DNA from 4 places in the Bradyrhizobium sp. 17 genome. Region 2 is predicted to be linked to each of the others. Evidence: predicted binding sites of a transcription regulator. Region 2 holds the regulator's gene; each other region holds the start of a gene.
The links. Region 2 encodes HrcA, which represses chaperone genes, less so after heat shock. Its sites were predicted from a motif close to GTTAGCACTCNCNNNNNGNGAGTGCTAAC; they were not measured.
Positions count from the first base shown of each region.

Region 1: the regulator HrcA is predicted to act here: its motif matches at 1,102-1,130, upstream of IVB13_RS12145 (co-chaperone GroES).
Region 3: the regulator HrcA is predicted to act here: its motif matches at 1,018-1,046, upstream of IVB13_RS24595 (co-chaperone GroES).
Region 4: the regulator HrcA is predicted to act here: its motif matches at 817-845, upstream of IVB13_RS09645 (co-chaperone GroES).

Region 1 is NZ_JADPJQ010000067.1:19,769-21,966, forward strand. Features, by position in the region: partial or broken gene groL (chaperonin GroEL) at 1-711, opposite strand, end outside; gene IVB13_RS12145 (co-chaperone GroES) at 756-1,070, opposite strand; gene IVB13_RS12150 (hypothetical protein) at 1,255-1,338, shown strand; gene IVB13_RS12155 (MOSC domain-containing protein) at 1,365-1,691, shown strand; gene IVB13_RS12160 (hypothetical protein) at 1,860-2,198, opposite strand, start outside.
Region 2 is NZ_JADPJQ010000036.1:25,182-27,379, forward strand. Features, by position in the region: gene grpE (nucleotide exchange factor GrpE) at 1-468, opposite strand, end outside; gene hrcA (heat-inducible transcriptional repressor HrcA) at 565-1,653, opposite strand; gene rph (ribonuclease PH) at 1,835-2,198, shown strand, end outside.
Region 3 is NZ_JADPJQ010000113.1:429,707-431,904, reverse strand. Features, by position in the region: partial or broken gene groL (chaperonin GroEL) at 1-631, opposite strand, end outside; gene IVB13_RS24595 (co-chaperone GroES) at 666-983, opposite strand; gene IVB13_RS24590 (matrixin family metalloprotease) at 1,438-2,198, opposite strand, start outside.
Region 4 is NZ_JADPJQ010000062.1:6,638-8,835, reverse strand. Features, by position in the region: partial or broken gene IVB13_RS09650 (TCP-1/cpn60 chaperonin family protein) at 1-430, opposite strand; gene IVB13_RS09645 (co-chaperone GroES) at 476-790, opposite strand; partial or broken gene IVB13_RS09640 (hypothetical protein) at 1,230-2,198, opposite strand, start outside.

The DNA.
Region 1 (2,198 bases), on a different contig from region 2:
TAGTAGTGGAAGCAGTTCGTTCAGCGAGGAGAGCTTCTTCTCGTTGATTAGGACGTAGGCGTCTTCCATTTCAACGCGCATCTTGTCGGCGTTGGTGACGAAGTAGGGCGAAATGTAACCGCGGTCGAACTGCATCCCCTCGACGACCTCGAGTTCGGTCTCGAGCGACTTGGCTTCCTCGACGGTGATGACACCCTCGTTGCCGACCTTCTTCATGGCGTCGGCGAGGAACTTGCCGATTTCCTCGTCCCCGTTGGAGGAAATGGTGCCGACCTGGGCGATTTCCTCGTTCGAGGTAACTTTCTTGGAGTTCTTGACGAGGTCGGCGACCACGGCTTCCACGGCCAAGTCAATACCACGCTTCAGATCCATCGGGTTCATGCCGGCGGCAACCGACTTGGCGCCTTCACGCACGATCGCAGCCGCGAGCACGGTCGCAGTGGTGGTGCCGTCGCCGGCCGCGTCAGCGGACTTCGAAGCGACTTCGCGCACCATCTGCGCGCCCATGTTCTCGAACTTGTCCTCGAGCTCGATCTCCTTGGCGACGGTGACGCCGTCCTTGGTGATGCGGGGAGCGCCGAACGACTTGTCGAGCACGACGTTGCGGCCCTTGGGGCCGAGCGTCACCTTGACGGCGTTGGCGAGGATGTCGACGCCACGCAGCATCTTGTCGCGTGCATCGACGCCGAATTTGACTTCTTTAGCTGCCATCTGGATTTTTCCTTGAGGGGTTTAGCTGCGTAAGAGGGGGCCTCTTAGGCCGCCTTCTTCTTGGAAGCGGGGACGTCGAGGACGCCCATGATGTCGCTTTCCTTCATGATCAGCAGATCGACGTTGTCGATCTTCACTTCAGTGCCGGACCATTTGCCGAACAGCACGCGGTCGCCGACCTTCAGGTCGATCGGGATCAGCTTGCCAGCTTCGTCACGGCCACCCGGGCCGACGGCGACGATCTCGCCCTGCGAGGGCTTTTCCTTCGCCGTGTCGGGAATGATGATGCCGCCAGCGGTCTTCTCTTCTGCGTCGATGCGCTTGACCACGACGCGGTCGTGAAGCGGACGGAATTTCATGCGATCCTCCTTGGCTTTGTAATTTTCTAGGATTGGCAGTCACAATGCGCGAGTGCTAACCGCTCTTTACACTTATGACACTGGGGCGCAAGGGCTTCGGCCACGATGTTTGGCTTCTCTCTCTCTCTCTCGCCGTCCGGATCGTTGCTGCTTGCCGCAAACTTGCGTCTGGCAGGACTACGACATGTTTCCAAACTTCACGGTGCTGAAGGATTCTCTAGCACTTTGGTTTAAGGCCGCTCGAGGTCCGCTCTTCGCAGTCACCTGATCCCGTCCGAGCTCTTCGCGTCCCTTCTGGAAGCGGGCTTCGAGGTCGCAGCGGGTGGCCTCGGCGAGAACATTACCACCGCCGGCCTGGACCTTGAGCGGATGCCGCTCGGGACGCTCATCGAGCTTGGCCCCACGGCGATCGTGGAGCTGACCGGCCTCCGGACCCCCTGTGTCCTCATCGACCGCTTCCAGGCCGGCTTGAAGCGGCAGGTGCTCTCGTCGGCGGAAACGGGCCCTCCATTCAAATGCGGGGTGCTTGGCGTGGTGCGGGCCGGGGGAGCGGTCGCGGCTAACGATAGGGCGCGGGTTCGGCTCCCGTCCTCCTCTTTTCGCGCGCTGCCGGCTCTGTAAGGACCCCGTGCACAAGTGAGCAACGCGATGGCCGAATCGAAACGCGCTCGGTAGATCGCGCTGGCATGGCCGCAAACAAGGTAACGGCGGTACGCTTGGGGCTGGGGAGGCAATCGACAGTCCGGGACTAATCAAGCCGCCGCGCCCAGCTGGCGGCTTTTTTCTTGATCAGGACGCGTTCGCCCTCGCTCGCTCGCGCGCATCGCGGCGACGTTCGCGGCGTTCGCGCCGCCGCTTGGCGCGGTCAACGGGCTGCCGCAGCGCAGGAAACTGCGTCGCAGCGACTGCCGCCGTAGTCTCCGGGATCAAAGGTGCCTGGGCCAATTCGGGCGCAGCGGGGGGAGCTTCCATGAACTCGAGCACTGCCCGTCCCTTGGACGTGACCTGCCATCCGCCGCTGACGCGTTCGACCAACCCGTGGGAAAAGATGTCGAGATCGGGCACCCGCGCGGCGAGGCGCTTGGTCCGGTCCGCCCATTCGCGGCCACTGGTCGCCAGGATGGCCAT
Region 2 (2,198 bases):
CGACGCATCGGGCACCTCGAACATCGCCTGCTGGAAGTTCGGGTCGAACTTCTGGCCCGAGGGGTCGAACTTCTTCACGCCGTGTTTTTCCAGCGCGCTGAGCAGCGAGCGCTCAGTCAGCTCGACGCCCTCGATCAGCGAGGCGAGGCCTGCATCGGCCGCCGCACGGGCTTCGGCCGGAACGGCATCGAGCGCGCGCTGCAGGTTGTCGGCGATGTCGAGCACGTCGCGGGCAAAGCCGGTGATGCCGTAGAGGCGGGCATCCGCGACCTCCTTGGTGGTCCGCTTGCGCAAATTCTCCATTTCGGCCAGCGTCCGCAGCATGCGGTCGCGCGCCTCGGCGACTTCCTTCTGCAGAAGCTCGACGGAGCCGGGCTCGGGATCGTCGGGCATGATGTAGGGTTTTGACACCACGGGCTCGCCGGCCGCAGCACTCGTGTCTTCGGGTTGCCGGTCTCGATCGGTCATCGGCTCTCTTTTCGCATTCGTCTCAGGGGGTTTCTGGCCCGGATATCGTGCTTCGGGCGGCGAAAATCAAGCGCCCGTGATCGGCCCGGCCGCCGGTCAGCCCCCCAAGAGCCGGCTGACGATGCGGGCAGCGTAGTCCACGGTGGGGATCACGCGGGCATAATTCAGCCGCGTCGGCCCGATCACGCCCAAAACGCCGACGATATGGCCGGCGGCGTCCCGATAGGGCGAGATGATGGTGGACGAACCCGACAGCGAGAACAGCTTGTTCTCACTGCCGATGAAGATCCGCACGCCTTCCGCGGTTTCGGCCCGGCCGAGCAGGTCGATCACGCCGCGCTTGGTCTCGAGATCGTCGAACAGCAGGCGAACGCGCTCGAGATCCTCCAGCGCATGCAAATCCTCGAGCAGATTGGCGTGGCCGCGGACGATGAGCTGACGATCCTCGTTCTCGCCGCCGGACCAGCTGGCGATGCCGGCCGAGATCACCTTGTGCGTCAGCTGATCGAGCTCGGTGCGCGCCTCTCCGAGCGCGGTCTCGAGCTCCAGCCGCGCCTCGGCCAGGGTCCGGCCCCGAATGCGGGCATTGAGGAAGTTGCCGGCTTCGGTCAACGCCGAGGATGGAACTCCCGGCGGCAGCGTCAACACGCGATTTTCGACCTGCCCGTCCTCGCCGACCAGGATCACCAATGCCTTTTCCGGTTCCAAGCGGACGAATTCGATATGTTTCAGCCGCGCATTGGATTTCGGCGTCAGCACGACGGCGGCGGCGCGGGTCAGGCCGGAGAGCCGCGTCAATGCCTCCTCGAGCGCAGCCTCCACCGATTGCGCGTGGCCGACGGAGGTCAACTGGCTCTGGATCGCCTGCCGTTCACTGTCATTGAGGTCGCCGACCTGCATCAGGGCATCGACGAAGAACCGCAGGCCAAGTTCCGTCGGCAATCGGCCGGCGGAGGTGTGCGGGGCGTAGATTAGGCCAAGCTGTTCCAGATCGGCCATGACGTTGCGGACCGAGGCCGGCGAAAGCGGCATGGCAATCAGGCGCGAAATATTGCGCGAGCCCACCGGCTCCCCGGTCGCGAGATAGCTTTCGACGATTTGACGAAAGATGTCGCGGGAACGCTCGTTGAGCTGGGCGAGGCCCGCGCGCGGCGCGATCAGATGGATCGGATCGTGATGGGCCACAGACGGTAACTCCTCTAAGACACAGGTAATTTGTCTATCCCGGATGCTTCTGACAAGCGTGGCGTTGGCGGATTGGAAATCGGGGGTGAAGAAGGCCTCGATCTTCCCCCTTGCCGCCCACCCTCACCCCCCCTACAAGCACCGCCAACAGCACTTTTTTGAGAGTTTTGGAGGATTTCCCATGCGGCCAAGCCGCCGTGCGCCCGACGAATTGCGCCCCGTGACGCTGGAGCGCGGCGTGGTCAAATATGCGGAAGGCTCGTGCCTGGTGAAATTCGGCGACACCCACGTGCTGGTCACCGCCACGCTGGAAGACCGCCTGCCGCCATGGCTGAAGGGCCAGGGCCGCGGCTGGGTCACCGCCGAATACGGCATGCTGCCGCGCGCGACCTCGGAACGCACCCGCCGCGAGGCCTCCGCCGGAAAGCAGAGCGGCCGCACCGTCGAAATCCAGCGCCTGATCGGCCGCTCGCTTCGCACCATCATCAATCTCGAAGCGCTCGGTGAGCGCCAGATCACGGTCGATTGCGACGTGCTCCAGGCCG
Region 3 (2,198 bases), on a different contig from region 2:
TCTTGTCGGCGTTGGTGACGAAGTAAGGCGAGATGTAGCCGCGGTCGAACTGCATGCCCTCGACAACCTCGAGTTCGGTCTCGAGCGATTTTGCTTCCTCAACCGTGATGACGCCCTCGTTGCCGACCTTCTTCATGGCGTCGGAGAGGAACTTGCCGATTTCGGCATCGCCGTTGGCGGAGATGGTTCCGACCTGGGCGATTTCCTCGTTCGAGGTGACTTTCTTGGAGTTCTTGACGAGATCAGCGACCACGGCGTCCACAGCCAGGTCGATACCGCGCTTCAGATCCATCGGGTTCATGCCAGCGGCAACGGACTTGGCACCTTCCCTAATGATGGCGGCAGCCAATACGGTCGCGGTGGTGGTGCCGTCGCCGGCAGCGTCCGCCGCCTTGGAGGCCACTTCGCGCACCATCTGCGCGCCCATGTTCTCGAACTTGTCCTCAAGCTCGATTTCCTTGGCGACGGTGACGCCGTCCTTGGTGATGCGGGGAGCGCCGAACGACTTGTCGAGCACGACGTTGCGGCCCTTGGGGCCGAGCGTCACCTTGACGGCGTTGTTGAGAATGTCGACGCCGCGCAGCATCTTGTCCCGCGCATCAACGCCGAACTTAACTTCTTTGCTAGCCATGATGTGGTCCTTGAAATAATGGAAGGATTAGGCGCTATGCGGCCTTCTTCTTGGCGACAGGCAGATCGGTGAGAACGCCCATGATGTCGCTCTCCTTCATGATCAAGAGCTCCTCGCCCTCGATCTTGACCTCGTTGCCCGACCATTTGCCGAAGAGCACACGGTCGCCGACTTTGAGATCGATCGGAATTAGCTTGCCGGCCTCATCGCGGCCGCCTGGGCCGACCGCCGTGATCTCGCCCTGCGAGGGTTTTTCCTTGGCGGTATCCGGAATGATGATGCCGCCGGCGGTTTTGTCTTCGGCATTAATGCGTTTGACTACGACGCGGTCGTGAAGCGGACGGAATTTCATGCTGTCCTCCTTAGCTTTTTGTGGTTATTTCTGGATTGGCAATCGCAATGGGCGAGTGCTAGCCGCTTCTTACATAAGCCTGTGACGCTGGGGCGCAAGGGCATCGGGCCACGCGACTTGAGTTTCTTGAGGAGGAACGCTTGGCGGCGATTGCTAGCAGACGAAGTAGCATCCTGTTAGCGCGCGCGGGCGGAGACGACCGTCATCGATCAAGGTTGTCATGATCCTTGCGTCTATGAAGGCGGTGTTCAAGGCAAGGCCCGGCCGCGAAGAACCATGAGTCGAAGTTGCTTTTGCCGGCCATTAACGCTGCCGATTGTAAGGTTGCTAAGGCTAGGTTCGCTTTGGCCTACTTAAAGCGGCTTCATGCGTTCGGGGTCAGTTTCCTGATGCGCCTCGTAGATCCGCGTAAGCGCGCCAGCATTTTTGCCTTTAGGCTACTGGCCGCAATGAACTAAGGGTTTTCGCCCCAATGAACGTTCTGCAACGTGCTGGTGCTGTCGACGAAAAATAGCCTAACGTGCTCGGCTTTTCGCGAAACTGCAATTAGGTCGGATCCGGCTGCTGCGACTCCGGCTGCGACCGCAATTGAAGGCGTGCTCCAGGTGGCGGGCACCGCATCGGGCCGAGGAGCCCACCAGGTCGTCCATACAGAGCTGTCCGCCTCCTGCCAAAAAACCTGGAGACGTTCGTTCCATGAGTTCGGAGCGGCCAATGCAGAACCTGAACGAGCAGTGCGCCCAGCAGCGATGGCAAAGGGTGCCGACCAAAGCCCTGTCGCGGTATTCCAGAAACTGGACATCGGAGAGCGACTGACCTTATCGATCCAGAATACGTCTAGTTGTTCATTGTTGCGCGAGACGAGAGCGACCGCGCCATCGGCAATTCCAGCAGGAATTATTCTTTGGGGTGGCTGAAACCCAACTTGGTCATCAACGGATAATTCCCAAAACGCGCCCGCACCATCAACCACGATTATGAAGATGCGACCTGCACGAGGCACTGCTGCTATGGCCACAATCGGCCGCTGCCAATTGGCACGCGTGTTAGCAGCGACCCAGCCAACCGCCCCATTTGAGGCGACAATCTCTAGGTCGTCTTCTTTACCCGCGAAAAACACCGCGACATGCTGGTCGTTGAGCGACGATGCAATTAGGGGCGATGAAGTTACCGGCGGCATCGCCGCCGAATTTGCTGGACGCACAGGATTCCCCA
Region 4 (2,198 bases), on a different contig from region 2:
TTTCCTCGTTCGAGGTAACTTTCTTGGAGTTCTTGACGAGGTCGGCGACCACGGCTTCCACGGCCAAGTCGATACCGCGCTTCAGATCCATCGGGTTCATGCCGGCGGCAACCGACTTGGCGCCTTCACGAACGATCGCAGCCGCGAGCACGGTTGCGGTGGTGGTGCCGTCGCCGGCCGCGTCAGCCGACTTGGAGGCGACTTCGCGCACCATCTGCGCGCCCATGTTCTCGAACTTGTCGTCGAGCTCGATCTCCTTGGCGACGGTGACGCCGTCCTTGGTGATGCGGGGAGCGCCGAACGACTTGTCGAGCACGACGTTGCGGCCCTTGGGGCCGAGCGTCACCTTGACGGCGTTGGCGAGGATGTCGACGCCACGCAGCATCTTGTCGCGTGCATCGACGCCGAATTTGACTTCTTTAGCTGCCATCTGGATTTTTCCTTAGGTGTCTAGCTGGGTGGTGAGAGGGGGCTGTTAGGCCGCCTTCTTCTTGGAAGCGGGGACGTCGAGGACGCCCATGACATCGCTTTCCTTCATGATCAGCAGATCGACGTTGTCGATCTTGACTTCAGTGCCGGACCACTTGCCGAACAGCACGCGGTCGCCGACTTTCAGGTCGATCGGGATCAGCTTACCGGCTTCGTCGCGACCACCCGGGCCGACAGCGACAATTTCGCCCTGCGAGGGCTTTTCCTTGACGGTGTCGGGAATGATGATGCCGCCAGCGGTCTTCTCTTCTGCGTCAATGCGCTTGACCACGACGCGGTCGTGAAGCGGACGGAATTTCATGCAGTTCTCCTAAGCTTTTTGTGGTTATTGGCAATTGCAATGGGCGAGTGCTAACCGCTTCTTACATAAGCCTGTGACGCTGGGGCGCAAGGGCATCGGGCCGCGCAACTCGAGTTTCTCGAGCTTGGCGGCGATTGCAAGCAGACGAAGTAGCATCCTGTTAGCGCGCGCGGGCGCAGACGACCATCATCGATCAAGGTTGTCATGATCCTTGCGTCTACGAAGGCGGTGTTCAAGGCAAGGCCCGGCCGCGAAGAACCATGAGTGGAAGTTGCTTCTGCCGGCCATTAACGCTGCCGATTGTCAGGATGCTAAGGCTCGGTTCGCTTTGGCCTATTTAAAGCGGCTTCATGCGTTCGGGGTCAGTTGCCTGGTGCGCCTCGTAGATCCGCGGTAAGCACGCCAGCATTTTTGCCTTTAGGCTACTGGCCTCAATAAACTAAGGGTTTTCGCCCCAATGAACGTTCTGCAGCGTGCTGGTGCTGTTGACGAAAAATAGCCTAACGTGCTCGGCTTTTCGCGAAACCGCAATGAGGTCGGATCCGGCTGCTGCGACTCCGGCTGCGACGGCAAGTGAAGGCGTGCTCCAGGTGGCGGGCACCGCATCAGGCCGAGGAGCCCACCAGGTTGTCCATACAGAGCTGTCCGCCTCCTGCCAAAAAACCTGGAGACGTTCGTTCCATGAGTTCGGAACGGCCAATGCAGAACCTGAACGAGCAGTGCGCCCAGCAGCGATGGCAAAGGGTGCCGACCAAAGCCCTTTCGCGGTATTCCAGAAACTGGACATTGGAGAGCGACTGACCTTATCGATCCAGAATACGTCTAGTTGTTCATTGTTGCGCGAAACGAGAGCGATCGCGCCATCCGCAATTCCAGCAGGAATTATTCTTTGAGGTGGCTGAAACCCAAGTTGATCATCAACGGATAATTCCCAAAACGCGCCCGCACCATCAACCACGATTATGAAGATGCGACCTGCACGAGGCACTGCTGCTATGGCCACAATCGGCCGCTGCCAATTGGCACGCGTGTTAGCAGCGACCCAGCCAACCGCCCCATTTGAGGCGACAATCTCTAGGTCGTCTTCTTTACCCGCGAAAAACACCGCGACGTGCTGGTCGTTGAGCGACGATGCAACCAGGGGCGATGAAGTTACCGGTGGCATCGCAGCCGAATTTGCTGGACGCACAGGATTCCCCACAGGCGGGCGAAAACCTGGCAAAAGCCAGATCGGTCCGGTAGCAGCTGTGCCTGGTTGAGCGATTGTGGTCGAAAAACTGCTTCGGATAAAATTGTCGCTACCGACATAGAAAACATTCGCGGTGCTGATGCTTCTGGCCGAAACGGCGACATTTGAATCGACGCGCGCATCGTTCGCCGGCTTCGGGCCCACAAACTCAAGAATATC